Regions from separate parts of the Candidatus Fukatsuia endosymbiont of Tuberolachnus salignus genome, predicted to be linked through region 2. Evidence: predicted binding sites of a transcription regulator. Region 2 holds the regulator's gene; the other holds the start of a gene.
The links. Region 2 encodes Fur, which represses iron uptake genes when iron is present. Its sites were predicted from a motif close to ATAATAATGAGAACNACTATCAA; they were not measured.
Positions count from the first base shown of each region.

Region 1: sufA (Fe-S cluster assembly scaffold SufA) is a predicted target of Fur. The motif match lies at 10,305-10,327, and genes of this name have one in related genera.

Region 1 covers NZ_OZ034983.1:1,698,935-1,714,141, forward strand. The annotation lists gene AAHH42_RS08265 (hypothetical protein) at 1-1,160, opposite strand, end outside; gene yciH (stress response translation initiation inhibitor YciH) at 1,409-1,738, opposite strand; gene pyrF (orotidine-5'-phosphate decarboxylase) at 1,749-2,474, opposite strand; gene lapB (lipopolysaccharide assembly protein LapB) at 2,518-3,687, opposite strand; gene AAHH42_RS08285 (LapA family protein) at 3,693-4,013, opposite strand; gene ribA (GTP cyclohydrolase II) at 4,210-4,803, shown strand; gene acnA (aconitate hydratase AcnA) at 4,990-7,674, opposite strand; gene AAHH42_RS08300 (hypothetical protein) at 7,947-8,381, opposite strand; gene ydiK (AI-2E family transporter YdiK) at 8,674-9,735, opposite strand; gene sufA (Fe-S cluster assembly scaffold SufA) at 10,551-10,922, shown strand; gene sufB (Fe-S cluster assembly protein SufB) at 10,932-12,431, shown strand; gene sufC (Fe-S cluster assembly ATPase SufC) at 12,486-13,232, shown strand; gene sufD (Fe-S cluster assembly protein SufD) at 13,207-14,499, shown strand; gene sufS (cysteine desulfurase SufS) at 14,496-15,207, shown strand, end outside.
Region 2 covers NZ_OZ034983.1:2,776,868-2,792,074, forward strand. The annotation lists gene nagB (glucosamine-6-phosphate deaminase) at 1-172, opposite strand, end outside; gene nagE (N-acetylglucosamine-specific PTS transporter subunit IIBC) at 492-2,477, shown strand; gene glnS (glutamine--tRNA ligase) at 2,643-4,310, shown strand; gene AAHH42_RS13355 (CDP-diacylglycerol diphosphatase) at 4,391-5,161, shown strand; gene xseB (exodeoxyribonuclease VII small subunit) at 5,220-5,522, shown strand; gene ispA ((2E,6E)-farnesyl diphosphate synthase) at 5,632-6,534, shown strand; gene dxs (1-deoxy-D-xylulose-5-phosphate synthase) at 6,568-8,445, shown strand; gene fldA (flavodoxin FldA) at 8,457-9,038, shown strand; gene fur (ferric iron uptake transcriptional regulator) at 9,171-9,614, shown strand; gene dapA (4-hydroxy-tetrahydrodipicolinate synthase) at 10,160-11,083, shown strand; gene bamC (outer membrane protein assembly factor BamC) at 11,094-12,194, shown strand; gene purC (phosphoribosylaminoimidazolesuccinocarboxamide synthase) at 12,268-12,981, shown strand; gene AAHH42_RS13400 (protein YgfX) at 13,012-13,422, opposite strand; gene sdhE (FAD assembly factor SdhE) at 13,403-13,669, opposite strand; gene ygfZ (tRNA-modifying protein YgfZ) at 13,787-14,779, shown strand.

The DNA.
Region 1 (15,207 bases), 1.1 Mb from region 2:
TGATATCTAGTATAGTAACATAATAAATCTTTTGTAGCGGAATATTCGCTATAGGTAACACCATGATTACATTTTCCTCCTCGCTTAACTCGGTTTTCTATATCAATTAAATTCACTATTTTTTTATTTTCATTATAAGCCATATTCTCTATTTTAATATCAATCAAATAAATACCTTTCTGATGTAACGTTTTCAAATCTCGCAATGCCTCCCTAAATACCCTAACATCAATAGTTTTTCTTTTTCCTGTAATCTCATAGATATAATTATATAAATCTTCACCTGCATTGCGGGCGATAATCACATTATCATCAACAACCCAACCCGGTATCAGTGTTTTAATTCCTGCTAAATCTAGGTTAGACTCATTATTACTTCTATCAAAATCTACCAATTTATTATTATTATCTTTGGGGACAAGCACGACAAACCTTTCATCCATCGCATCAACCTGTTTGTAGTTACCCTCTAAATAAGACATATCGTCCTCTTTCTCTTTAGGTGGCGCATAAAGCACAGGGTATTTGTCTCCGACATGAAAATAATAAGTTCTGCCTCGATGTGCCTTACAAAATCCTTTATATTTTGTTATCGAAAAATCTTTATCAAGACCTAACATATCATTATCTCTTTTTATTTTTTTTAATTTTTCTCTATGTAGGTTGAAATAATTTTTAATTTTATTAATGGCAAATTTTTTGTGTCTTTCCACTAATGTGGTTAACTGTTCTTTCTCGCGCATCGTCTGATTAGCATATAAACACTTACATCTAATAAATTTTCCAGTGAACTTAGAAATAGACTGAGTATAAATGAGTGATCCCGCCATAAAAAAATCCATTTTTTCCTCTTGTACCGAAACAGTGAATTTGTCCTGTTGATCAAAAGTGGCCATATCTCTTATTTTAGAAAAAATAATCAATTGATTGATACTGTAGCGTCTGGAAGTTGTTATTTTACTTTCATCTGATAAATCTTGATGTAATTCATCATATAACTTCTCAATTTTTTCTCTTTTACTTTCCTTCCTGAATAAATCGAAAAAACGATCAAAGATCCCCATATAGATCGCTGTTTTTCGGTCACCATTAATCATTCTTACCATTCTCGTATCAGAACAAATGAAAACACTGCCATTCACATTCAATGATGTTGCCATTTTGTACCTCCTATCGCATTATCTGCGATAATGTAACAAAAATATGCACCCCCATATAAATGAGATGATATCTTAACTCAATAGACTTCTTGCAAAAACGTAGCGAGTGCTGTGAATTCTACGTTAAGCGAAAAAACATTACCTCTATAAGTAATAGTCTACTTTGCTTATTTTTCTTTCAAAAAAAAACCATTTCTTTGTTATAGCGACTTCACTAAGAGCCTGTTCCAAATCTTCTCGAGCGACGTTCAGGATCCCCCTGCCAATTTTACTTTCATCCCTTTTGCTTCAAGTAACTGCTTGAGCAATGCTCTTTTATCTCCTTGGATCTCAATAATTCCTTTTTTTACAGCACCGCCACAGCCACACTTCTTTTTTAACTCTGCCGCCAATGTATCAAGCTGCTCATCACTCCCTGCAACCCCCGTGATCAAACATACTCCCTTCCCTTTACGACCACAGGTCTGGCGTTGAATACGAACAATACCATCTCCTGTTAACCGTTCAGCTTTTATTTCGGGTGACCGGATACGGCCACTTTCAGTAGAATAAACCAGACGACTGTTGTTATTATCCATAACTTGCCCTTTAAATCAGTGAATCGAGGATAGTACCAAGAGTTTGCGCAGGATCGGTAGATCCAGTGATAGGGCGTCCAATAACCATATAATCTACTCCGGCATCGAGTGCCTGTTTTGGCGTCATAGTACGCCGTTGATCGCCAGTCTCGCTCCCTGTCGGGCGTATACCTGGTGTGATCAGTTTGAATGCTGCACCACAAAATTGTTTCAGTCTAAGCGCTTCCTGGGCAGAACAAACCACACCATCAAGACCACAATCCTGACTTAATTTGGCTAAATTTTCCACTTGCCCAGCAGGACTAATATCAATACCAATATCCAATAAATCAATGGATTCCATACTGGTCAATACTGTAACAGCAATCAGCAAAGGCGCATCATCACCATAAGGTAACAAGGCTTCTTTGGCCGCTTTCATCATTCTGCCCCCTCCGCTGGCATGAACATCCACCATCCATACGCCCAGTTCAGCGGCCGCCGCTACCGCTCGTGCCGTGGTATGAGGAATATCGTGAAATTTAAGATCAAGAAAAACATCAAAACCACGCTGATGTAACTCTCGAATAAATACAGTACCGTATAAGGTAAACATTTCTTTACCCACTTTTAGCCGGCAAACCTGTGGATCGATACGATCAACGAAAGCTAACGCGTGATTGATATCAGCATAATCTAACGCCACAATAATGGGAGATGAATTGACGATAGTGTTACTTTCTGTTTTAGCTTTCATTTTTTTAACCTTCTATGAAACAGGATCCTTCACTGGACTTCTTCTACTGCCCATCCAACCCCATGATTGGCTTAACCGAGGCCCAAGTTCGGCATGAAGGGCAGTGCCAGTAAAGAGAATGCGTGGTGAAGCCACATTTACGGCAACGATAACGCGGTTTGGTGCGGATTTGTTCACCAACCATATCACGTAGTAACACCAGGCTATCTTTTGCACGGCCTTCTTCCGCATCAGTCAAGTGGTAGTCCATTAATCGATAGAACAGGCGTAAAGTTGGATGCCGTTGTAACTGTCGATTAATATAAAGTTGCACCACATCTCGTCCTTCCTGTTGCTCAATCTGCTCTGCCAACATCAGTTCAGCCGCAACACCGCTATCTTCTTCGACACAAAGTTGCAAAAACTTTGTCCAATTTTCGACTTGATGTAAATGTTGATAACAGTATTGCAACATAGGCAAGGCTTCGCTAACCACTTCTTTATCCTGTTTCAGTACCCGTTCCAGCGAAGCGATTGCTTTGATAAATTCAGCCTTAGCAATATAAACCTGCCCCAGCATAATCGATACCCTAGCGCACTGTTTATCTGCCGCCGCTGCTTTTTTTAACAAACTTTTGGCTTTGTCCAGATCAGCACTCTCCATCGCCTGTAACGCCAGTTCACAGTAAAAATGAGCGATTTCTAAGCGTTGCTCTTCTTTACCGAGTTTGATCAATTTTTCCGCCACGGCAATCGCTTTTACCCAATCACTGGTAGCCTGATAAAGCACCAATAACTGTTGCAACGCAGCAATACAGAAGTCTTGCTCATTAACCAAACGGGTCAACATATCTTCAGCACGATCGTAAAGACCAGCAGCCATATAATCGCGCCCCAGTTGTTGAATGGCTAACAACCGTTGTTCAAAAGTTAAGGAGGCGTTTTCCATCAATGCCTGATGGATATGTATCGCACGATCAACTTCCCCGCGCGAACGGAACAGATTTCCTAAGGTGAGATGCGCTTCAACAGTAGAACTATTTTCTTGCAGCATATCAAGAAACAGATCTGCCGCTTTATCTTTTTGATTAGAAAGAAGAAAATTAACCCCGGCAACATATTCACGGGATAAGCGGTTAGCATTTTTTTGTTTGTCCTGCTGAGCACTTCTGCGCCCCATATACCAACCGTAAGCAGCGGCTATAGGCAATAGCAGAAAGAGCAGTTCTAACATAGAAATTACTTCCTGCTGGCGATATTTGTAGCAGACGTGGACAGCATCACATCATTTGCCCTTGGTCGCTCTAGCTGTAATTCAAGCCGCTTGATTTTTCGGCGTGCCCGGGCAAGAGAAATACGTACTTGTAGATAAAACAAAGCACATATGATCCACCCCAATGCAAATCCAATCGCAAAAAGAGTCGCCAATAACGTCGATACTCGGTACTCACCTTGAGCTAATAGGTAATTAAAGGTAATCACCTGATCGTTATGTGCTCCTAAGGTCATAGAAACCACTAAGATCACCAGTACTAACAAAAAAATTAGCAAATATTTCACATTTTACTCCGTAGGGTGAATCAATATCATTGTTATGCCAAAAATACGACATGCAAGATGACACCACAAGCTTATTATCGTGATTGTGCTGCCATTAGCAGCCAGAAAACCATACAATGAGCAACGGGTAGCGCTTAACCGGTGCCTTTGCAAGTAAAATACGCCAAAACATTTTCCCTCAGAGTCCTGTATTGATATGAAACTAAAACGTGTAGCAGAAACTAAATTACCTACTCCCTGGGGAGATTTTTTGCTGGTTTGTTTTGAAGAATTAACCAGCGGTCATGAACACCTCGCGTTGATCTTTGGCGATATTTCAGGCGAGCCCGCCGTTCTTTCCCGGATCCATTCAGAATGTCTGACCGGAGACGCATTATTCAGTCTACGTTGCGATTGTGGTTTTCAGCTCCACGCCGCAATGCAGCAAATTGCTGAAGAGGGTCGTGGTATCCTTATTTACCATCGTCAGGAGGGGCGTAATATTGGCTTATTGAATAAAATCCGTGCTTATGCCCTACAGGATCAAGGAGCAGACACTGTCGAAGCGAATCATCAGTTGGGGTTTAAAAGTGACGAAAGAGACTTTACGCTATGTGCGGACATCTATCAGCTACTCGGCGTCAAAGCAGTACGGCTGCTGACTAACAACCCGGAGAAAGTCAAAACATTGACACAATATGGGCTAGATGTCGTCAAACGTGTGCCACTCATCGTCGGTGAAAATTCGAAAAATAAAAAATATCTTGCGATTAAAGAGGCTAAAATGGGACACATATTCAACAATAAGTGACGCTGTCACTTATTTGGCAACCGGTTTATGACAACCCATTGTGTGAGTTTACTCGTTCATCATTTCGCGCTATGGAACAGCGCAATTCGCCTCCTGCTCAACCAGGCTAGCTACCCTCCTTGGCGGACTATCCCAGGTTTGACCGATTTAGCTCATCTCGATTTTTTAGCTATACCAACCCCTCGTTTACAACATATTGCGAATAACGTAATGCAAAATACCACCATGCTGGAAGTACATCAGCTCGTTACTGGTATCGATACGACATAGCGTTTCAATGATTTGCTGTTCACCTCTAGTATTAATGAGAGTGACAAGAATTTTCTGCCCTGTAGTCAAACCCTCTAATCCACTAATATTGATAGATTCATTACCCGTTAATCCCAAGGATTTACGATTCACTCCGGACATAAATTCCAACGGAAGAATACCCATACCAATAAGATTCGAACGATGAATACGTTCAAAAGATTCGGCAATCACCACCCGTACACCAAGTAAACGTGGCCCTTTAGCCGCCCAGTCACGACTAGAACCAGAACCATACTCTTTACCCGCAATCACCACTAAAGGAATCTTTTCCTTCTGGTAACGCATCGCAGCATCGTAAATCGCCATTTTCTCCTGTGAAGGTATATGACGAGTGATCCCCCCCTCAACGCCTAGTACCATTTCATTACGGATACGAATGTTAGCAAAGGTACCACGCATCATCACTTCATGATTACCACGCCGGGATCCATAGGAGTTAAAATCATTAATTGCGACACCCTGTTCGAGCAAATAATGTCCTGCCGGGCTATCTGGTTTGATATTCCCTGCCGGAGAAATATGATCAGTGGTGACTGAATCCGCCAAAATAGCCAAAATACGGGCTTGCTTGATATCTTCGATCCGCTCTGGTTTACGCGACATCCCACTAAAAAAAGGAGGATGACGGATATAAGTCGAGTCTGGTTTCCAATGATAGGTTGGCGAATTTTCTACCGAAATGGCCTGCCAGCTATCATCACCGTCAAAAACTTCAGCATACTCTTTGCGGAACATCGCTGTTTTTACCTCTTCAAGCGCTGTTGCAATTTCCAGTGTACTTGGCCAAATGTCTTTCAGATAAACCGGAACACCCTGCTGATCTTGACCCAAGGGATCATCCGTCAGATTTATTTTCATATTCCCTGCCAGGGCATAAGCCACCACCAATGGCGGCGAAGCTAACCAGTTGGTTTTGATTAATGGATGAATACGACCTTCAAAATTACGATTACCAGATAGCACCGCCCCCACGGTGAGGTCCCCTGCTTTAATCGCATCTTCTACGGGTTCAAGTAATGATCCCGAATTACCGATACAGGTCGTACAACCATAGCCCACTAGATTAAAACCCAATTGATCCAGTGGATCGCTCAAAGCTGCCGCATTAAGATAATCAGTCACTACCTTGGATCCGGGGGCTAACGAGGTTTTTACCCACGTCTGAGTTTTTAGTCCTTTTTCCACCGCTTTCTTAGCTAATAACCCCGCGGCCATCATGACACTGGGATTAGAGGTATTGGTACAAGAGGTAATAGCGGCAATCACCACTGCCCCATCAGATAAGTGATGTGTTTTACCCTCCAACGTGATCGACATCGGCACAAGGTTATCTTTTTTATTGCTCTGTTTCTTACTGATAACTTCTGCTTCGTTAAAAGCGCTAAAAGCCTGCGGCACCTGAGATAATACTACCCTATCCTGTGGTCGCTTCGGACCCGCCAGACTAGAAACAACAGTGGTCATATCCAATGCTAATTTGCTGGTAAACATCGGTTCGTCACCAGGATAACGCCACATGCCTTGCGCTTTGGTGTAAGCCTCTACCAAAGCAATTTGCTGATCACTGCGCCCACTTAGGCGCATATAATTCAAGGTCACTTCATCCACAGGGAAGAAACCACAGGTAGCACCAAATTCAGGAGACATATTCGCGATAGTCGCTCGGTCGGCTAAGGGTAGATCTACCAGTCCATCACCATAAAATTCAACGAACTTACCCACTACGCCATGTCTTCGTAACATTTGCGTGACCGTCAATACCAGGTCAGTTGCCGTGATCCCTTCACCCAATTTCCCCGTCAGCTTAAAACCCACAACATCAGGGATCAACATCGAAACTGGCTGACCCAGCATGGCCGCTTCCGCTTCGATACCGCCGACCCCCCAACCGAGGATCCCCAACCCATTAATCATCGTAGTATGAGAATCTGTTCCAACCAGAGTATCGGGATAAGCAACAAATTTATTTCCCTGTTGCTCATGCCATACCGTTTGTCCCAAATATTCAAGATTCACCTGATGACAGATGCCAGTTCCCGGTGGCACCACTTGAAAACGATTGAATGCCTGTTGACCCCAGCGCAAAAACGCATAACGTTCGTGATTACGCGTCATCTCCAGCTGAACATTTTTGCCAAAGGCCTGTTGATCACCAAAATTATCCACAGTAACGGAATGGTCAATTACCAAATCGACGGGAGAAAGTGGATTCACTTTCTTTACATCTCCTCCCAAACGTTGCACCGCTTCACGCATAGCCGCAAGATCAACAATCGCCGGAACACCAGTAAAATCCTGCATTAAAACACGGGCTGGGCGATAGGCGATCTCCCAATCTGCATGACCGTTTGCTAACCAATCAACCATTGCTTTTAAGTCATTTTCCCGTACGCTATCATCATCAATATGCCGTAACAGATTTTCTAACAACACTTTCATTGATTTTGGCAGTCGATCGATATTCCCTAGGAAGGATGCCATTTTGGGTAAACTGTAATAATGATACTCATTTTGTACCACCAGCTTTGCTAAACTCTTTGTTTGTATATTCAATGACATAACCCCTCCCAACATTTTCTAAAGCAGGTATTTTGTTAAATACACGCCTGGATAGTCATTTTACCCTAGATAATAACCAGTAAGATTATATTGGTTTTATTGAATATAACACAACTATTAGGTTTAGAAAGAAGTCTATTGAATCACAGAGTCAATTGATAAATCAGAAATTTTCTTTTAGCACTTTTTGAATAAAAGCCAAACAGAAAAAATTTCTATTTGGCTTTTATTTAATAGTATAGTGAAGACATCAACGATAGCTGATAATTATGCTATCCCTGTACCGGTACTATTTTATCACTGTAGGCAATATGAGAAATTTGCTTGTCCAGATAAATATGAGTAGCAGATTCAGCACAGGGAAATGCCGCTGCTACTTCTGTTAAAGCCAGTATCGATGTCACTCCTGATAGAACCAGTGAATCTTTTTTATTTTTATTGAATAAACTATTTATTGAACCGATTTCAATCGTATTTTTTCCCTTTTTAAAAATACTAAGAGCCCCATTATATAATATTTGCAATGGAGACGTGAACGATGTGTCAAAAATATAGGCTGCCACCCGCCCTGCATTATAAATATCAACGTTGTTGAATACATTCCCTGCTGGTTGCACTGTCTCAGTGCTTACAGCATTTGCAGTTTCAATGTTATTTACGTTTGCATTATTAATCATGTTATATCCTTGTCCTTGTATATATTTCATGTGTACATTCTTAAATGTTATATTATATCCTAGTATAAATTTCTATTTATACTGTACAACTGGATAGAATCCACTAAATAGTAGATGAGATCTCAATAAAATACAAATTATAAAACTTAAGATAGTGAATATTAATTTAAAGAATAATAACAACTTAAACATGTTAATTAATTTATAATTAATTATTCATCAAACCGCCAGCCTTAAATAAACCAGATTTAGCTATCTGTGATTAAACAAAGTGGCACAAGTTTCTGCCACTTTGTTTTTTTACCACCGAGCTAATCGAAACTTAGGATTTAACTCGTTCATCGATCCAAGCGGAAAGCAAACGGTAAGAAACCGCTAGAACCACTGGCCCAATGAATAAACCAATCATGCCCAACGACAATAAACCACCAATAACACCGAAAAGAATCAATATCATCGGCAAATCGGCGCCTTTACGAATTAACGCTGGACGCAAAACGGCATCAAAAGTACCAAGGATGCAACTCCATACCAGTAACAGACTTCCCCAAATGGGATCACCACTCCAATAAAGCCAAATAATCGCTGGGATAAGCACCAATAAAGGCCCTAGCTGAGCAACGCAGAGAATAAACATCAGAACGGTAAGTAAAGTCACGTAAGGGATACCCGCAATCGCTAAAGCAATACCGCCTAAAATAGCCTGGATTAATGCGGTTACTACCACCCCAAGTGCTACTGCCCGAATGGCCTGTGCAGCTAAAACAACCGTAGAATCTCCCTTTTTATCTGCCAGTCGCACAGCAAAACGGCGGATACCTTGAGCAACCCGTTCACCATGAAAGTAAAACAGAATACTAAACAACACCATAAGTGTCAGATGAACGACAAAACGTCCAAGATGAGCCGCTTGAGCGACAAACCAGGTCGCCGTTTCCCCTACATAAGGTCGTAACTTTGCCAATATCTCATTACCCCCACCAGCAATTAAGCTATGCCAACTATTGTAAACTTTGCCTCCTACCAGAGGGACAGCGTTTAACCATTCCATCGCTGGGAAATGCATATTAGCAGGACTACTCGCCCAAGCGATCAAGGGCGCACTGTTTGCTAGTAGACTATTGACCAATAAAGCAATCGGGATGACAAAGAACAAAATCAATAATAACGTCATGATAATGACAGCCAAAGAACGCCGTCCCCAGAGTAAAATCTGTAGTTTGATTAATAACGGCCAAGTGGCAATCACCACCATAACCGCCCAAGCCAGATCCATAATGAAAGGCTGTATCACCCAAAAACTGGTGATCATCATTATCAGGATAAATAGCATGCAAAACATCAGTTTCGGTAAGTCATGGCGTCCTTGTTGTAAATCATTCATCAGTGGCTCTCTTAGTCATTGTGACAAACAACGTGTTAGACTTCTTGCAAAACCTACAATAGGCGAAAAAACGCAGTTTCGAACAAGCCATACCCAATGAATTTCGAGTTACGGCCAGGCGGCAATCAATCGAATCCTAGGAGTGTACAAGTAGTACATGACTGGGATGAGTGCGAGCAGCCAACGCCGCCGTAACTTGAAAGGCGAAGGGTATATAAGAAGTCCATTACAAAAGTAATTATACCAGCACAGCATCATAATCAGAGTGTATTTGCTCGCTTTTTAACAAACGAATCTGCTAGTACACAGCCACCAAATTTTAAAAGATTAACCTCCCCTTTGAGCGGTCGTATCCCGAAAAATGAAAAAGAAGTCACCGAAACTCACAACCCTTATTAATAAATATGTAGATAAGCAGGCAAAAGGTTCCCTCGGCAAGGGTTTTCGGTTAAAATTAGCACAGAAATAGGTGTTTTTAATAAATGTTTTAAATTCAATCTTCAAATTGCCGTCTCGTTCAAGGTTAAAAAGGAATCTTTGCCATTACCCCTATAAAACAAATGGTTGCAGTGATAGTAATTATCACTACTATGGCGGATAAACTTGATGCTATTAAGAACCTGTTCCAAATTTTCTTGAGCGACGCCCAGACGAGGAAAAGACGTGCGAAAAAGCGCAGTTTACTCTCGTATGCAACGAAAGGGAGTCAGTGAGCATGTTGAGCGCGTTTTTGACGAATGACTTAACCAAAACACGGCGAGCACAAGAGATTTTGAACAGGTTCTAAGACGAAAGAGAGAATAAGGTAGGTTCATATGCAACAAAATGCTGTTGGGACATTCTCACTTGATGATAATGATTGGTCAGGCATCGTTATCACCAAAAGCGCTGCCACGCAAATTATAAAACTCATGCAACAAAACCCGCAGGCCAAGGGGCTAAAACTGAGCGTAAAACCGTCTGGCTGTGCGGGTTTTACTTATGTTCTGGACATCGCTGAATCACCAGCTAGCGATGACCTACTATTTGAACACCAGAAAGCAAAACTCTATGTTCCTTCAAAATCGATGCCCTTTGTTGATGGTACTAAAGTGGATTACGTCCGTGAAGGACTGAATCAGATCTTTAAATTTGATAACCCTAAGGCTCAACATTCCTGCGGATGTGGTGAGAGCTTTGGCGTTTGAGCGATATAAATGACACGAAGCAATGTTAAAACTCCCGAGGACACGTCAGCCTGGGTCAACGATGGACATTATAAAGAAGGATTTTTTACCCAATTAGAGACCGATCAATTGGCTAAAGGACTTAGTGAAGACGTGATCCGTGCTATTTCGGCCAAACGTAACGAACCCGAATGGATGTTAGCATTTCGGCTAGATGCCTATCGCGGATGGTTGGAGATGGAAGAACCACACTGGTTAAAAGCGCACTACAAAAACCTCGACTATCAAGATTACAGCTATTACTCCGCACCCTCTTGTGGTCATTGTGATGATGACTGCGATTCAAAGGACGGAGTGGAACAAGCACCTGCTGGCAGCACAGCAACAAATCTCCATCTCACCGCTGAAGTTGAAGCGGCTTTTGCCCAGCTCGGTGTACCCGTGCGTGAAGGGGTTGAGGTCGCCGTCGATGCCATCTTCGACTCCGTTTCTGTTGCCACCACCTACCGTGAACAGTTAGCCACACAGGGTATTATTTTTTGTTCCCTCGGTGAAGCCATCCAGGAATATCCTGATCTGGTACAAAAATATCTCGGCTCAGTCGTACCCGCAAAGGATAATTTTTTTGCTGCTCTTAACGCGGCAGTGGCTTCAGACGGCACCTTTGTCTACGTGCCCAAAGGCGTGCGCTGTCCGATGGAACTGTCGACCTATTTCCGTATCAATGCAGCTAAAACCGGTCAATTTGAACGTACTATCCTTATCGCTGATGAAAATAGCTACGTCAGTTACATTGAAGGCTGCTCGGCACCTGCACGCGATACCTATCAGCTACATGCCGCTGTGGTAGAAGTGATCCTGCATAAAAACGCCGAGGTAAAATATTCTACGGTACAGAACTGGTTTGCCGGTTCAGGCACTACCGGCGGTATTCTCAACTTCGTCACCAAACGTGCATTATGTCAAGGCACGGGATCAAAAATGTCGTGGACTCAATCAGAAACGGGGTCGGCGATTACCTGGAAATATCCCAGTGTGATCCTGCAGGGGGATCATTCCATCGGCGAATTTTTCTCAGTAGCACTCACCAATGGCAAACAACAGGCTGACACTGGCACCAAGATGATCCACATTGGAAAAAATACTAAATCAACCATTATTTCCAAGGGGATCTCAGCCGGGAACAGCCAGAATACTTACCGTGGGTTAGTGAAAATTCTGCCTGGCGCGGATAACGCACGGAATTTTACCCAATGCGACTCCATGCTAATTGGCAGCCATTCAGCTGCTCATACCTTTCCCTATGTTGAAGTAAAAAATCATTCAGCCCAATTGGAACATGAAGCAACCACCTCAAAAATTGGTGATGACCAACTGTTTTATTGTCGTCAACGTGGTATTAGTGGAGAAGACGCCATCTCGATGATTGTCAATGGATTCTGCAAAGATGTGTTCTCAGAATTACCGCTGGAGTTTGCTGTAGAAGCACAGAAATTGTTAGCCATTAGCCTAGAGCACAGCGTTGGTTAACCCCCCTACTTTCAGGAATCTATTCGCTCGCGTCCAGTGTACAAAGGAAACAGCATGTTAAGCATTAAGCAGTTAGCAGTCAGCGTTGAAGGCAAAACTATCCTCAAAGGGCTTGATCTTGAAGTAAAACCTGGAGAGGTACACGCCATTATGGGCCCTAATGGCTCAGGGAAAAGTACCCTCTCAGCCGTATTAGCCGGAAGGGAAGAATACCAGGTCACTCAGGGCGAAGTATTATTTAAAAATAAAAATTTACTGGACTTAGAGCCAGAGGAAAGAGCCGGTGAAGGTGTCTTCCTTGCTTCCCAGTATCCGGTTGAAATCCCTGGGGTTAGCAACCTTTTTTTCTTGCAGACCGCTGTTAACGCCATCCGTAAATACCGGCAACAGCCCGCGTTGGATCGTTTTGATTTTGCCGATTTTATTGAAAAAAAAATTGATTTATTAAAGATGCCAAAAGATTTGCTGACCCGCTCAGTCAATGTCGGCTTCTCGGGTGGCGAAAAGAAACGTAACGATATTTTACAGATGGCAGCATTAGAACCTACCCTATGTATTTTGGATGAAACTGATTCCGGCCTGGATATCGATGCGTTAAAAACTGTCGCTAACGGCGTCGATTCACTGCGTGATGATAAGCGGGCTTTTATTATCGTCACTCACTATCAGCGCATTTTGAATTATCTGAAACCAGATTTTGTGCATGTTCTGTATCAAGGGAAAATCATCGAAACCGGTGATTTTACGCTAGCGAAAAAATTGGAGGAGCAAGGCTATGACTGGCTTACTACCCGACAGTGATCTGCTAGCGCAGTTTGGTCAATTATTTCAGCAACGGACTGGCTCACCTGACACGCAAGCTCATTGGCAACAATTTCACTGGAAACAAATAGTGCAATTGGGTTTTCCAAATTATAAACATGAAGACTGGAAGTACACACCGCTCGATCGGCTATTACAGCATAGGTTCAATTATGCACAAACATTAGCCATCAGTAAGCAACAATGTGATAATCTGGCATTAACGCTAGATGCCCATCGGTTGGTATTTGTCGATGGCCGATTTGTCGCATCTCTCAGCGATACCGCTTACGAACCCTACCAGGTTAGTACTTTGACAGAACAAGAAAACATACCGGTAGCAGTGCGTGCAGAGGTATTTTTGCATCTCACGGAAAGCTTAGCACAAGAAAGTTTACTTATTCGTTTAGCCGCAGGGAAAAAAAGTGATAAGCCGTTATATCTGCTGCATATCAGTTCTGGTCAAGCAGACGATCAAAACAAAAACGCGATCAACAGTAGCTATTATCGCCATCATCTGCTGATCGAAGCGAATGCAAAAGCACAGGTAATCGAACATTTTGTCAGTCTAAATAATCGGGCACACTTTACCGGTGCACGCCTGACAATGGCTTTGGGCGATAATGCGCAGTTAACGCATTGTAAATTGGCGTTTGAAAACCAGCACAGTTATCACTTTTCTTATAACGATTTGATACTTGGGCATCATGCCTACACATATAGCGACAGCTTTCTACTCGGTGCCGGTTTGACCAGGCACCATACCAGTGCCCAACTCAATGGTGAGGGAGGCCACATCTCAATCAACAGCCTATTATTACCGCTCAGCGGAGAAATATGTGATAGCCGCACTTATCTGGAGCATAATAAAGGCCACTGCCAAAGCCAACAATTACACAAAACGATAGTCCATGATCAGGGTAAGGCAGTATTTAATGGTACTTTAAAAGTAGCGCCGCATGCCGTGAAAACGGATGGGAAAATGACCAATAACAACTTACTCCTCAGCAAACAAGCCGAAGTGGACACAAAACCACAGTTAGAAATTTATGCAGACGATGTAAAATGTAGCCACGGTGCAACAGTGGGATACATCGATGCTGAACAGGTATCTTATCTACAGTCTCGCGGTATCAGCCAAACCGAAGCCAAACAGATGATCATTTTTGCTTTCGCTGCCGAACTCACGGAACCGCTGAAGAATAAGGTCATTCGTCAGCAAGTAATAACCCGTATCACTGAACGCTTAAAACGGATGGGCAGATGACCAATAACAACTTACTCTTCAACAAACAGGCCGAAGTGGACAACAAGCCGCAAACAAAAAATTTTTCTGTGGAACAAATCCGGGCTGATTTTCCACTACTCAGCAGACAGGTCAACAACACACCACTCATTTACCTGGACAGTGCGGCCAGTGCGCAAAAACCGCAAACGGTGATTGACAGCGAAATGAATTTTTATCGCCAGGATTACGCAGCAGTACATCGTGGCATCCATACCCTGAGTGAGAAGGCAACAGAGGCGATGGAAAACGTGCGTCGCCAGGTTGCGGGTTTCATTAATGCAGAGACAGAACAAGAGATTGTCTTCGTTAAAGGCACCACCGAAGGCATCAATTTGGTAGCCAACAGCTACGGGCGCCACTTTCTCAATGCCGGTGACAGCATTATCATCACCGAGATGGAACACCATGCCAATATCGTTCCTTGGCAGATGCTAGCCAAGGAGAGTGGCCTTATCATCAAAGTATGGCATTTAACGACCTCTGGGGAATTAGATCTGAGTGATCTATCCAAATTGATTGATAACCGTACCCGTTTACTGGCGATCACCCATGTCTCTAACGTGCTGGGCACGATAAACCCGATACGTGACATTGTCACGCAAGCAAAAGCGCTCGCAAAAGAGCTGATAGTATTGGTTGACGGTGCGCAAGCGGTCATGCATCAGCCAGTCGATGTGCAGGCGTTGG
Region 2 (15,207 bases):
CTTTATACATGTTGATCAAATAATGGTAGGTGAGCAATGAGGTACTACCGGTGGGCAATCCAAGAACAAATGGACGCTTTTCTTGGGGATTAAACCTGTTTATACAACTGACAATATAGTTAGCTGACCATTTACCGACTTCTGTGGCATTTTGCAGAGGGATAAGTCTCATGACACACCTCATTTTTTGATAAATATTGGATAGAAAGCATGATGAACGACCTGATCACCGGGCGTGATACTGTACTCAGTTTTACTGTAGATTGCTTGCGAAACTGATTTGTGATGAACTCAAAAGCGGTACATCCTCATGTACTTTGGTATAAGTTGCTGTGTTCCGTCTTCTGTTGCACACTGGAAACGAATAATATACTTTTTTCTAAAAGGGAGTAACCGCTTTGGAAAAAAGGCAAGATTGAAGTTTTAATTGCGAATGAATAGAGGAGAAAGGGAATATGCTTAGTTATTTGCAAAAAGTAGGGAAGGCTTTGATGGTTCCGGTAGCCACATTACCTGCTGCTGCCATATTAATGGGAATAGGGTATTGGATTGATCCTATAGGCTGGGGAGGCGATAACAAATTAGCGGCGTTATTAATTAAATCCGGTTCTGCGATTATCGGGAACATGTCGGCGCTGTTCGCAATCGGGGTTGCTTATGGCATGTCGAAAGATAAAGATGGTGCTGCGGCCTTGACCGGTTTTGTTGGCTATTTGGTATTAACCACGCTCTGTTCTCCAGACGTGATATCCATCCTTCAACAACTGCCACGGGACCAGGTACCAGCCGCTTTCGAGCAGATCCACAGTCAATTCATCGGCATCATGGTAGGGATTATGTCTGCCGAATTGTATAACCGCTTTAGTTCTGTCGAATTACCAAAAGCATTATCATTTTTTAGTGGTCGCCGTCTAATACCGATCTTAACTTCTTTTTTGATGATTTTCGTCGCCTTTATCCTAATGTACCTTTGGCCAATAATTTACAATGCATTAGTTACCTTTGGTGAATATATTAAAGGAATGGGATCTTTTGGTGCTGGTCTTTATGCTTTCTTTAACCGTTTGTTAATCCCAGTTGGCATGCATCATGCGCTAAACTCGGTATTTTGGTTCAATGTTGCTGGTATTAACGATATTCCTAATTTTTTAGCAGGTCAACAGGCTATTGATTCAGGTAAGGCAATCGTGGGTATCACTGGGCGTTATCAGGCGGGCTTCTTCCCGATTATGATGTTTGGTTTGCCAGGTGCTGCGTTGGCTATTTATCATTGTGCGCGTCCAGAAAATAAAAGTAAAGTCGCGGGTATTATGTTAGCAGGTGCATTCGCCGCATTTTTCACTGGTATCAGTGAGCCACTTGAATTCTCTTTCATGTTCGTTGCCCCGATACTGTATTTCATTCATGCCGTATTAACCGGTATCTCAGTGTATATTGCTGCAAATATGCATTGGATTGCCGGTTTTGGTTTTAGTGCTGGCTTAGTGGATATGATCCTCTCTTCGCATAATCCTCTTTCCACACATTGGTATATGTTAATTCCGCAAGGTTTGGTGTTCTTCGTTATTTACTATTTACTATTTCGCTTTACTATCAATAAATTCAGTTTATTGACGCCTGGCCGTGAAGATCAGGTTTCGGGTAATGAAGAAGATGGCTATGACATTGATAGAAATAATACCAATAATGAGAATGCTATTAAATTGTTAGCTCGTCGTTATATCAGTGCTGTTGGTGGTTCTGATAATGTGGTGGCTGTCGATGCTTGCATTACCCGTTTGAGGCTAAATGTGAAAGACGCCAGCAGGGTCAATGATGCTTTAGCGAGACATTTAGGTGCATCAGGCGTTATTCGTTTGAATAAATATAATGTGCAAATTATTGTTGTATCTCGCGCCGAGTTGATTGCTAATGCGATGCAAGCAGTATTGGCGTTAAGCTCAATTTCTCCGGCGGCACTTACCGCCTCGCCTGGACATATTGAAGCACAAAAAGGGATTAAAAAACCGCAAAGTACACCCTTGATATTGCTCTCTCCTATTACTGGGGATGTTTGCGCCTGGGATCAGGTTGCTGATCCCACTTATGCCAGTGGCTCTATCGGTGATGGTGTGGCTATTTATCCAACAGGTAAAACAGTGGTTGCGCCAGCCAATGGTAAAATCTCCTGGAGATTCAATACTAACCACGCTTTTTGCCTGACAACCGCCACAGGCGCTGAAATTTTGGTTCATATTGGCAGCAATATAGAAAAACAGTATAGTCATGGTTTTAAACGCCTGGTTGAAGAAGAGGCTACTGTGGTAGCCGGTCAGCCCGTTTTAACTTTAGATTTAGCGTATCTTGAGACTAGTGGTGTTTCTTTACTGAGCTCGATTTTGATACAAAATATCACCGATTTTGGCAGTATCGCTGTGCTTGCCAGTGGCTTTGTGGTGGCGGGACAAACTGATTTATTGGCAATTGGCGAAAAATAAAATATCAACAGGCTGCATGCTAACGGGAATAGTGCGATCTCTTCCCGATTTTTATTTGTCTTTTGGTATAATCGCGTCTTTCAACAGGTATATTAGACACAATTTTCTGCGCTTCACCCTTTTGGGGTGGGTGTGGGTTTCATTTTAATATTGAGGAACAGCATGATGAGTGAGGCTGAAGCCCGCCCCAATAATTTTATTCGTCAGATCATTGATGAAGATTTAGCCAGTAGTAAACATGCTGTGATACATACTCGTTTCCCACCTGAACCAAATGGTTATCTACATATTGGTCATGCTAAGTCTGTTTGTCTGAACTTTGGTATAGCTCAAGACTATCAGGGACAGTGTAATCTACGTTTTGACGACACTAATCCAGTAAAAGAAGATGTTGAATATATCGAATCAATCAAACGTGATTTACAGTGGCTAGGCTTTGAATGGAGTGGTAGGGTACATTATTCATCCGATTATTTTGATTCATTGTATGAATATGCGCTTGAATTAATTAAAAAAGGCCTAGCCTATGTTGATCAATTAAATGGTGAACAAATACGCGAATATCGTGGTACCTTGACGTCTCCGGGTAGAAATAGTCCATTTCGTGATCGCCCTATTGAAGAAAATGTCATGTTATTTGAAAAAATGCGAGCAGGTGACTTTACTGAAGGGAGCGCTTGTCTGCGAGCCAAAATTGACATGGCATCACCTTTTATGGTGATGCGTGATCCGGTGTTATATCGCATTAAATTTGCCGAACATCATCAAACGGGTAATAAGTGGTGCATCTACCCGATGTATGACTTCACTCACTGTATTTCCGATGCATTGGAAGGAATCACACACTCACTCTGTACCCTTGAATTTCAAGATAACCGTCGTTTATATGATTGGGTATTAGATAATATCAATATTGAGTGTCGTCCACGTCAATACGAATTCTCTCGCCTGAATCTTGAATTCACTATCATGTCGAAACGCAAACTGAGCCTATTGGTGACTAAAAATATCGTTGAAGGCTGGGATGATCCGCGTATGCCGACTATCTCAGGTCTACGTCGTCGCGGCTACACTGCGGCGTCGATCCGTGAATTTTGTCGGCGTATCGGTGTGACCAAGCAAGATAACAATGTCGAGATGATAGCATTAGAGTCTTGCATTCGTGACGATTTGAATAAAAATGCACCACGGGCAATGGCAGTTTTGGATCCGCTAAAAATTATCATCGAAAACCGGGCACCCAAAATAGAACAATTAACCATGCCTAATCATCCAAATAATCCACAAATGGGCAATCGTCAGGTGCCTTTCGATAGCATTATTTATATCGATCGGGCGGATTTTCGCGAAGAAGCTAATAAACAATACAAACGTTTAGTGCTGGGTAAAGAAGTGCGTTTGCGCTACGCCTATGTCATCAAAGCAGAGCGTGTTGAAAAAGATCAAAAAGGTAACATCACCACAGTCTACTGTAGCTATGATGTGCAGACACTAAACAAGGATCCACTGGATGGCCGTAAAGTAAAAGGTGTCATTCATTGGGTTGCTGCCGATTACGCGTTACCGGCAGAAATCCGTTTATATGATCGCCTTTTTAATGTAGCAAACCCTGGTACGGCGGACGATTTTATAGCAACAATTAACCCCGAATCTTTGATTATTCGTCAGGGTTTTATTGAACCGGATTTAGCGGATGCAACCCCTGAACAAACCTACCAGTTTGAACGCGAGGGTTATTTTTGCGTCGACAGTCAGCATCGCCTAGCTGGAAAACGCGTGTTTAACCGTACTGTTAGTCTACGTGACACTTGGCAGATCAAAACTGGGTATTGAGCATTCGGCGTAACGGCGGTTTTATGTACCCTATTTTTTTGTAATAAAGCTGGCGTATTATGTAGTTAAAGGATTTGTTGATGCTTCACTTATCGATTCGTCGGGTCTGTCACCTGTTTATGTTGATCACAATAATCGTGGTTTGCGCGCTGTGGTTAGGGCTAATGAGGCATTCAAATACACTCTGGAAAATCATTAGTCAGCAGTGTATCCCTAATCAGGAACAAAAAAATAATCCCGCACCCTGTAGCGAAGTAAATAAAAAAGCAGGGTTCGTGGTCTATAAAGATCGCCAGGGTCCACTACAATACCTGTTGATACCGACTACAAAAATTACTGGGATTGAAAGCCCGGAACTCCTTGTGGCCACAACACCCAATTTTTTTGCTCAAGCCTGGCAAGCCAGAAAATTTATGGCTAACAAGTACGGCTCGTCCATTATGGATGCAGATATTTCACTAGCGATTAATTCTCAATATGGTCGCAGTCAAAACCAATTACATATTCATATATCCTGCCTATCACCTAAGGTAAAGGCCAAGCTGGCCAATCTTGAAGCAAGCTTTCAACCACAATGGCAACGGTTGCCTGGTGGCTTACTCAATCATGATTACATTGCTAGACGGGTCAGAGTCAATGAATTGCAACAACAAGGTGTGTTTCGCTTACTGGCAGAAGAAGTGGAAGGTGCAAAAGAAAACATGGGCAGCTATGGGTTGGCGATGACCAGCTTATCAAATGGAGATTTTCTACTACTGGCGACACAACGCAATCTCTTGAAATTTAATCTAGCATCTGCAGAGGAGATCCAAGACCATCAATGTCAGACGCTCTTTTATCAGTTAGAATAGACAGTGGCACGTTTCGAGCGTGGATTCCTCTATTTATCATGATGACGACGATATTATTATGCCAAAAAAAATTACCTCATCAGAGTCTATTGCAAAACAGCGGGCAACTTCTGCTAACAATAGAAATAAAACCGCCAGTTTTGAAACAGTACTCAACGAACTAGAACAAATAGTGACGCGTTTAGAATCAGGAGAATTACCACTTGAAAATGCATTAAATGAGTTTGAACACGGGGTGAAATTGGCTAAACAAAGCCAGCAGACGCTGCTACAGGCTGAGCAACGAGTGCAAATTTTGCTCAGTGATGATGTAGGGAAACCGCTAACTCCCTTTATCGCTGATCCTGAAGAAGCCCGATAGACCGGCTATGTAGCGCAGTGCTGGCAATTTTTGTACACTCAATGCATAAATTGCGGCATGCTGTGCACTTTGATTTCTCCCCCACAAGCTAGGTTTAAGAATAAATATCATGTCTGACCTCAACTCACAGCTCACAGACTATCAACAGCGTGTTGATCAAGCGCTGAAAAATTTTATCAATGAGCTACCTTTTCAAAACAGCCAGCTAGTGCAAGCGATGCGTTATGGCACCCTACTTGGTGGTAAGCGGGTACGTCCTTGTTTGGTCTACGCTACCGGTCAAATGTTTGGCCTGTCTCTCAACAGCTTGGATGCAGCAGCAGCAGCGATTGAATGCATACATGCTTATTCATTAATTCATGACGATCTACCAGCAATGGATGATGATGATTTGCGCCGTGGACAGCCAAGCTGCCATATTAAATTTGGCGAAGCCGATGCTATTTTGGCTGGCGACGCCCTGCAAACACTGGCGTTTTCTATCCTGATTGATAAGCCGATGCCGCATGTTACCCTTGAAGATCGCCTTGCAATGCTATCTGAACTTGCACAATCTAGCGGTGCTGCGGGCATGTGTGCTGGGCAATCATTGGATATCACGTCCGAAAATTGCCAAATTTCACTGACATCGTTAGAACAAATTCATCGCAATAAAACCGGGGCTTTGATCCGTGCCGCCGTACGTATCGGTGCATTAGCCGCAGGAGAGAGAGGGAAAAATGCCTTATCACTACTGGACAAGTATGCTGAAGCGATCGGCTTAGCTTTCCAAGTACAGGACGATATTTTAGACATTATTGGTAAGACTGGTAGAATTGGTAAACAGCAAGGTTCTGATCAACAATTGGGTAAAAGTACTTACCCGGCACTGCTTGGTTTTGACACCGCGAGAATAAAAGCCGAGGATCTTTATCGGGAAGCGCTCGTGGCTCTCGATAGCCTGACAGCACAGTCCTATGACCCTGGATTATTGCATGCGATGGCAGATTTCATCATTAAACGCAATAATTAGTTAAAAAATATAACAGCCTGACATGAGCAGCCAATGAGTTTTGATACAGCTAAATACCCGACATTAGCTCTGGCGGTGGATCCGCCAGAGCTACGCTTATTACCTCAAGATCGCCTCCCACAATTGTGTAAAGAGCTTCGGCAATACTTACTCGATTGTGTCAGCGTTTCCAGCGGTCATTTTGCCTCAGGGTTAGGCGTCATTGAGCTGACTGTGGCGTTGCATTATGTCTATAACACTCCCTTCGATAATGTAATCTGGGATGTCGGGCATCAAGCTTATCCACACAAAATCCTGACGGGTCGCCGCGAAGCGATCTCAAAGATCCGACAAAAAGAGGGGCTACATCCTTTTCCTTGTCGTGAGGAGAGTCAATATGATGTGCTTTCTGTCGGTCATTCTTCAACCTCGATAAGTGCTGGGCTTGGCATGGCGGTAGCTGCAGAACGAGAAGGCAAAGGGAGACGTACAGTTTGTGTCATCGGTGATGGTGCTATCACGGCAGGCATGGCTTTTGAAGCAATGAATCATGCCGGAGAGATAGATACTGATATGTTAGTGATACTCAATGATAATGAAATGTCAATTTCAGAAAATGTCGGTGGCTTGAATAACTATTTAGTTAAATTGTTATCAAGTAAGTGCTATGCAACGCTGCGGGACAATGGGAAAAAGGTATTCGAAGGATTACCACCGATCAAAGAGTTACTAAAACGCACCGAGGAACATTTAAAAGGAATGGTAATACCTGGGACACTATTTGAAGAGCTAGGATTTAACTACATTGGCCCCATTGAAGGACATGATCTTGCCATGCTGATGAGTACTCTGAAAAAGATGCGTGTCCTGAAAGGTCCACAGCTCTTGCATATCATGACCCAAAAAGGCAAAGGTTATACCCCAGCAGAGCTGGATCCTATCAGCTGGCATGCAGTGCCTAAATTCAATTTGCAAGCAGGTGCTTTGCCTAAAAGCAAAGGTGGCCCCCCTACCTATGCCAAAATTTTCGGCGACTGGCTGTGTGAAACCGCCGCAAAAGACGATCGATTAATGGCGATCACGCCCGCCATGTGTGAAGGCTCAGGCATGGTTCGTTTTTCACGCGAATACCCACAACAATATTTTGATGTCGCCATTGCCGAGCAACACGCAGTGACCTTTGCTGCGGGTCTTGCCATTGGTGGTTATAAACCGGTAGTAGCCATTTATTCTACCTTTTTACAGCGGGCTTATGACCAATTAATCCATGATGTCGCGATACAGAAACTACCGGTGCTTTTTGCTATCGACCGAGCAGGTTTAGTCGGTGCTGATGGTCAAACACACCAAGGCGCCTTTGATCTTTCTTTCATGCGCTGTATTCCTAACATGGTGATTATGGCACCAAGCGACGAGAACGAATGCCGTCAAATGCTGCATACCGGTTATCTACATCATGCTCCAGTGGCAGTGCGTTATCCACGAGGTAGCGGTACTGGTGTTGAACTGCAATCCTTGCAAGTTTTTCCTATCGGTAAAGCGATAGTGCGACGCACAGGGGAAAAAATTGCCATTCTCAGTTTCGGTGCTTTATTACCTCAAGCACAGCAAGTGGCAGATAAGCTCAATGCCACCCTGGTCGATATGCGTTTTATTAAGCCTTTGGATGAAGAATTGTTGCTAGATATGGCTGCCAGCCATCAACTGTTAGTGACTTTGGAAGAAAATGCTATCAGCGGAGGTGCCGGCAGTGGCGTCAATGAGCTATTAATGGCCAAACGAAAGTTATTACCGATACTGAATATCGGTTTACCCGACAAATTTGTTTCCCAAGGTGAGCAAGATGAAATACGCTCCGAATATGGTCTCGATGCTGCAGGCATTCAACGACAAATTGAGACATGGTGGGAATTTTACAACCACGACAAGTGAGACAATTTGAAATGTGTTATATTGCCAGTGCAATACAAACTAACAAGGTAGAGGCAATGGTAGGCATTTTTTTTGGCAGTGACACTGGCAACACTGAGAATATTGCCAAGACGATCCGAGAGCAACTCAGTCAAGAGATTGCCCAGGTATATGATATTGCTAAAAGCAGTAAAGAAGATTTAGAAAAATTTGATATTCTTCTGCTTGGCATCCCAACCTGGTATTACGGCGAAGCGCAGTGTGATTGGGATGATTTTTTCTCAACATTGAAAGAAATCGATTTTAGCAGAAAACTCGTTGCTCTATTCGGTTGTGGTGATCAAGAAGATTATGCCGAATATTTCTGCGATGCTATGGGCACTGTACGCGATATCATTGAGTCTCGTGGCGCGACTATTGTCGGTCATTGGCCGGTCGAAGGTTATTATTTTGAAGCTTCTAAAGGTTTGGTCGATGATAAACATTTTATTGGTCTCGCCATTGATGAGGATCGGCAGCCGGAACTGACCGAGGAACGTGTTAAGACTTGGGTAAAACAAATTAGTGAAGAACTGAACCTGGACGAACTGAATAAACTTCTTGTACAACCTTAGCCTATGGTGTAGAAAAATAGTGCAAGATATGTCATTAATTTCTGTGCTAATCACTTGTTGTTTTCATTTTGAACTACGCGGTTCTATAATGGGGCACGAGTATATTTTAATAGGTAATAGGGCTGGAATCGCATGACTGATAACAATACAGCATTAAAGAAAGTCGGTCTCAAGGTGACACACCCGAGACTCAAGATCTTGGAAGTATTGCAAGATCCAGACTGCCATCACATCTGTGCGGAGGAACTCTATAAAAAGCTGCTCGATATGAGTCAAGATATTGGTTTGGCGACCGTCTACCGTGTTCTTAATCAATTTGAAGGTGCCGGTATCGTTATCCGTCATAATTTTGAAGGCGGCAAATCTGTCTTTGAACTGGCACAACAACAACATCATGATCATTTGATCTGCCTGAATTGTGGAAAAGTGATTGAATTTAGAGATGAGTTTATTGAAAAACGTCAGAGAAATACCGCCGAGCAGCATGGTATTACACTAACTAACCACAGTTTATACCTTTACGGTCATTGCAAGGAAAAGCAGTGTAGCGACAACGAGTCTTTGCACAATGTTTAGCCTTACAAAGAATACTTTACTGCCACTAGAACTTGGGGCATAAACTGCAACCAATTACTCCATATAAAATAACCCATTTAAAACGAATAGATAAGACGACAAAACACAACTTATTAATAAATAGTGAGCAAAAGGTCGTGTTTTGTTGCCTTTTTGTATCTATTATTTATTAGTGTGTAGTTCAGCTATTTGTTTTAAATGATTTATTTTTAGAGCCTGTTACAAATCTTTTTCGCTGTGCTCAGACGAGGAAAAAATGGGCTGAAAAGCACAGTTTACTCTTTGCATGCAACGAAAGAGAGTAAAGGGAGTAAAGGGAGTAAAGGGAGTAAAGGGAGTAAAGGGAGTAAAGGGAGTAAAGGAGCATTTTAAGCGCGTTTTTGACGAATTACTTGACCAAAACACGGTGAGACAAGAGATTTCGAACAGGTTCTTAGATAGCTTTCCTTACGATAGATGGAGACAAGCTGGTTGCGATGTTTGTGCCAGGCCATCAAGTTGAAGTTAGGTTGCGTAATATGTCTTGTCTGTAAAGGGGATAGCAAATGTTTACGGGAAGTATAGTTGCACTGATAACACCGATGGACGAAAAGGGTAAGGTTGATTACAAGAGCCTAGAGAAATTGGTCGATTATCATGTAGCCAGTGGTACTAAGGCGATTGTCTCTATGGGTACGACTGGCGAATGCGCAACGCTTAAACGTGACGAGCATGTCGATGTCGTATTGAAAACAGTGGAGCGGGCTGGGGGTCGTATCCCCGTGATAGCAGGTACTGGCTCTAACGTAACAGAAGATGCAATATCACTGACCCAACGGTTTCAAAACAAAGGTGTTGCTGGTTGTCTAACGATCACGCCGTATTACAATTGCCCCACACAGGAAGGTCTATATCAGCATTTTAAGAAGATTGCTGAGAGTACCGATCTGCCCCAAATTTTATATAATGTACCTTCACGTACTGGGTGTGATTTGTCGCCGCAGACAGTGGCTCGATTGGCTGAAATTAAAAATATTGTGGCGCTGAAAGAAGCAACAGGAGACTTAACCCGTGTGAGCCAGATACAAGCATTGGTTGATGAACAATTCATTTTGCTAAGTGGTGACGATAGGAGTGGCCTGGATTTTATGCAATTGGGGGGCAAAGGGATTGTGTCAGTAACGGCAAATATCGCCGCTCGTGAAATGGCGGATCTCTGTAAGTATGCCACACAAGGCGATTTTGCTGCCGCCCGGGGTTTAAATCAGCGTTTGGGATCACTGCATCAGTATTTATTTGTCGAATCGAATCCCACTCCAGTTAAATGGGCTTGTCAGCGTCTGGGTTTAATAGCCGCTGATACTTTACGTCCGCCTCTGATGTCACTGACTGACGTCAACCAGCGGGTAGTAGAAGAAGCGTTGCAAAGCGCAGGACCGCTTGAAATTTATTCACTATCTCGTGATGCTGCATTGGTTTTTAACTCTTAGGAAAATTTTAATGGCTATATTGCAAACAACTGTATTGCAAACAACTGTATCGCAAACGGCTATATCGCGAACAAAGAATAGGGCGATAAGGGGTGTCGCTGTTTTATTGGTTATGCTATTAGCAGCATGTTCGATGGATCAACGTTATAAACGTCAGGTGAGTGGTGATGAGTCCTATCTCGACACAGCTGCACAAAAACCACTGAAGGTGCCTGCTGGTATGATCTTGCCGTTGCGAAACGCTACCTATGACATCCCGCAGGGATCGCAGCAAGGTGCTGTTGGAAAGCAACTAGATATTCGTCCACCGGTACAACCCTTGGTATTATTAAATGGCGCTCGCACAGAATATACTGCGGATACTAGCAAATTATTGTTAGAAAATGGCCCACAGAATCGTGATTTATGGACGCAGGTTAGCCGTATTGTTGAAAATAATCACCTGCCAATAGCCAGCCGTCAGGACGCAAATCAAACACTGATTACCGATTGGGTAAAATGGAACAGAGCCGACGAAAATGAAGAGGAACAGTTCGCCGGTCGTTACCAGATAAGTGTGCAACAACAGGGATATCAATCAGCATTGCTGGTAAAATCGCTTGGTTTACGTCAAGCAAATAATCCAGTTACTGATGGCATCAAAGTACAGCGTTACAACGTCGCCATGTTAAATACTTTAGTTCAAGGGTTGTATAAAATACGTACTGATACTGAAAATAATCAGGTCGCCCGCGGGGCAGGTAGCTTGGATGTACAAAGTGGTAGTGACGACAGTGGTTTACCGGCGCTTATTGTACGAGCACCGTATGCCACGGTTTGGCAACGCTTGCCGGCGGTACTGAGCAAAATAGGAATGAAAGTTGGAGATCACAGTCGTTCACAAGGTGCGATTACGGTGACTTACCGAGCTATTAGCAACAGTGATTGGGATGCGTTAGGTACGAAAGATCCTGCACTAAAAATAGGTGATTATAAGCTTCAAGTGGGTGATCTTGGTAACCGTAGTAGCTTACAGTTTACTGATTCTAAAGGGAATACATTAAACCAACAGCAAAATTATTCACTGATCGTGGTGCTCCAGGCGGCGTTTAACCAGACTGGTACAAAATAAATATCGACGTAAAACAAAAAAAGAAGCTACGGTTTCTCTGTCAAAAATAACCACACTACTGGAGTTAGTAAAGATGCAGAAATTAGCTGAGTTGTATCGTGGAAAAGCTAAAACTGTCTACAGCACCGAAAATCCTGATCTGTTAGTGCTGGAATTCCGTAACGATACATCAGCAATGGATGGTCAGCGTATTGAACAACTTGCCCGCAAAGGCATGGTCAATAATAAATTTAACTGTTTTATTATGGATAAACTTGAAACAAAAAAAATTCCAACACAGATAAAAAAGTTACTTTCAGATAACGAAGTATTAGTCAAAAAACTGGACATGATCCCAGTAGAATGTGTGATCCGTAATCGGGCAGCGGGTTCTCTGGTTAGACGATTAGGTCTTGAGGAGGGTTTAGAGCTGAAACCTGCATTGTTTGATCTTTTTTTAAAAAATGATGCAATGCACGATCCAATGGTTAATGAATCCTATTGCATAACCTTCGGTTGGGTGAGTAAAGAACACCTGGAGCGTATGAAAGAACTGAGTTACCGAGTGAATGACATTCTTGGTAAATTGTTTGACGATGCTGGCTTTATTCTTGTGGATTTCAAACTAGAGTTTGGTTTATTCGAAGGTGAGGTGGTACTGGGAGATGAATTTTCACCCGATGGTTGCCGCCTGTGGGATAAAAAGAACTTAGCAAAGATGGATAAAGATCGCTTTCGTCAAAATCTGGGTAATGTCATTGAGGCTTATGAAGAGGTCGCTAGACGTATCGGCGTTAAATTAGACTAACGGTTTTAGTGGGCGGCCTCTGTCATCTTGCTAATGGTAATCGGATGACTCTCGAAGTAACTGACAGAGCGTACGCCATTCTTTTTCTGTCATACTGTCGGACGCTAACCACAGACGTTGATGTTTCTTGTTATCTGAGTGTTTTAGCGCAAGCAGTACGCCGTAGCGTGTGATCCGAGCAGGTTGACTGATATACCATTCTTGCTGATCCCATTCCAGTAAATTATCAGCTTTAAATTTGACGATAGACGAAGAAGAAACCCTTTTTTTCTGCTGGCGGATATACTCAAATACAATCGCTGCCAGCAGCAGCAAACCAAGAGGCTGGTATCCCACCGGCCAAGGTGCGGATAAAAGCGATAATATCAGCACGATATACAGCAACAGCGAAAACAACTGGCTGCGTCCTGAGATCCGTGGTTCAGATTGCCACAGAACCACGGGCTTTATTTCTCATCTGAATCAGTTTGACCATCCTTTGTAATTCGTAATCCGGTGATTCTCCATAATTCATTAGCCAATTAAACAGGTCCGGATCGTCACTACTGAGTAAACGGATAAATAAACATTTGTCATTATCATCGAGCGTATCATACTCGTATTCAAAAAATGGCATAATAGAAAGATCCAGCTCACGCATCCCACGACGGCATGCCCAATGGATACGCGTTTTATTATCGATATTCATATCTTGATTGCCTCAAAATTATTTCTGCTAATAGCATAAACCCATTGGATAATAGTTTGCAAAGCCGGTTTGCTCTTTTATCATGGAAAAAACGCTACACCGGTAGGATATAACAATATGACATGTGAAATTCCATTTTCTGCACAAAAACCTCAAGCTTCGTCTCAATTACCCTTGACACTGATTTCACTTGATGATTGGAGTTTGGTAACAGTAAAAGGCCCCGATAGGGTGAAATACCTTCAGGGCCAAATAACCGTCGATGTAGCAGCTGTGACAGCTGAGCAACATGTGATCGCCGCCCATTGTGATGCCAAAGGAAAAATGTGGAGCAATCTACGTTTGTTCCATCGAGGAGAAGGGTTAGCATTTATTGAACGTCGTAGTGTATTGAATAATCAATTAGAAGAATTGAAAAAATATGCAATTTTTTCCAAAGTCACCCTGGCTGCAGACAAGGATGCTAAATTATTGGGTGTTGCTGGACTTGCCGCTAGGGAGGCACTGGCAGATGTTTTTTCTGAACTGCCAACGGTAGAGCATCCAGTTGTGCAGCAAGACATGACCACAATATTACATTTCACTCAGCCTACGGAACGTTTTTTACTGGTTACTGACACTATACAAAAACAACAGTTAGTCGCGAAATTGGGTACCACGACACAGTTTAATGACAGCCAACAGTGGCTGGCATTGGATATAGAGGCGGGTTTTCCGTTGATCGATGCGGAAACTAGCGCATTATTTATACCTCAGGCGACAAATATTCAAGCTTTGGGCGGTATCAGTTTTACCAAAGGCTGTTATACCGGTCAAGAAATGGTAGCCAGGGCAAAATACCGTGGCGCCAATAAACGAGCGTTATATTGGTTAGCCGGCAATGCTAATCGGGTTCCTATTGCCGGAGAAAATTTAGAGTGGCAGTTGGGCTCGCATTGGCGTAGAACTGGCAGCGTATTATCAGCAATACAACTAAGTGATGATACCCTTTGGGTTCAGGCGGTATTGAATAACGATTTAACTGAAGACACCGTGTTGCGGGTGCGAGATGACAGCAGCAGTATGCTAAAAGTACGGACTCTACCTTATTCATTGAGAGAAGGTGAGTAACATCTTGCTTGGCCTGGCTTATTAGACTTTTTACAAAAATTACTATGTGTTTGCAAATACGTGCTGCAAATTCTGCGTTACCTAGTGCTCGCGATCCTCATATACTCGCATGTACTATGCAGTTGCTCCTTGACTTCACATAACGAGCTAGGGTTTTGCAAGAAGTCTATTCAAGCAGGTTCTTAGAGCCTATTCTGTGTTGCACATCAACGATCAGAAAAGTCGTGTTATCGTTCCGTCTATTGTTGACACGAGCAGCGCCAACCCCATTTTTTAAAGCCTACTCTAGCAGACTTAGTTCTTATCCCAATGGTTTTTCTTTCCGCAGTGTGGAGCAGTGATGCTAACAACATTCGTACCCAACAAACCAAAATTACTTAATCGAACCTTTTATGTGTCCTTTTGGTAAAGGTTTTCAACTGCAGTAA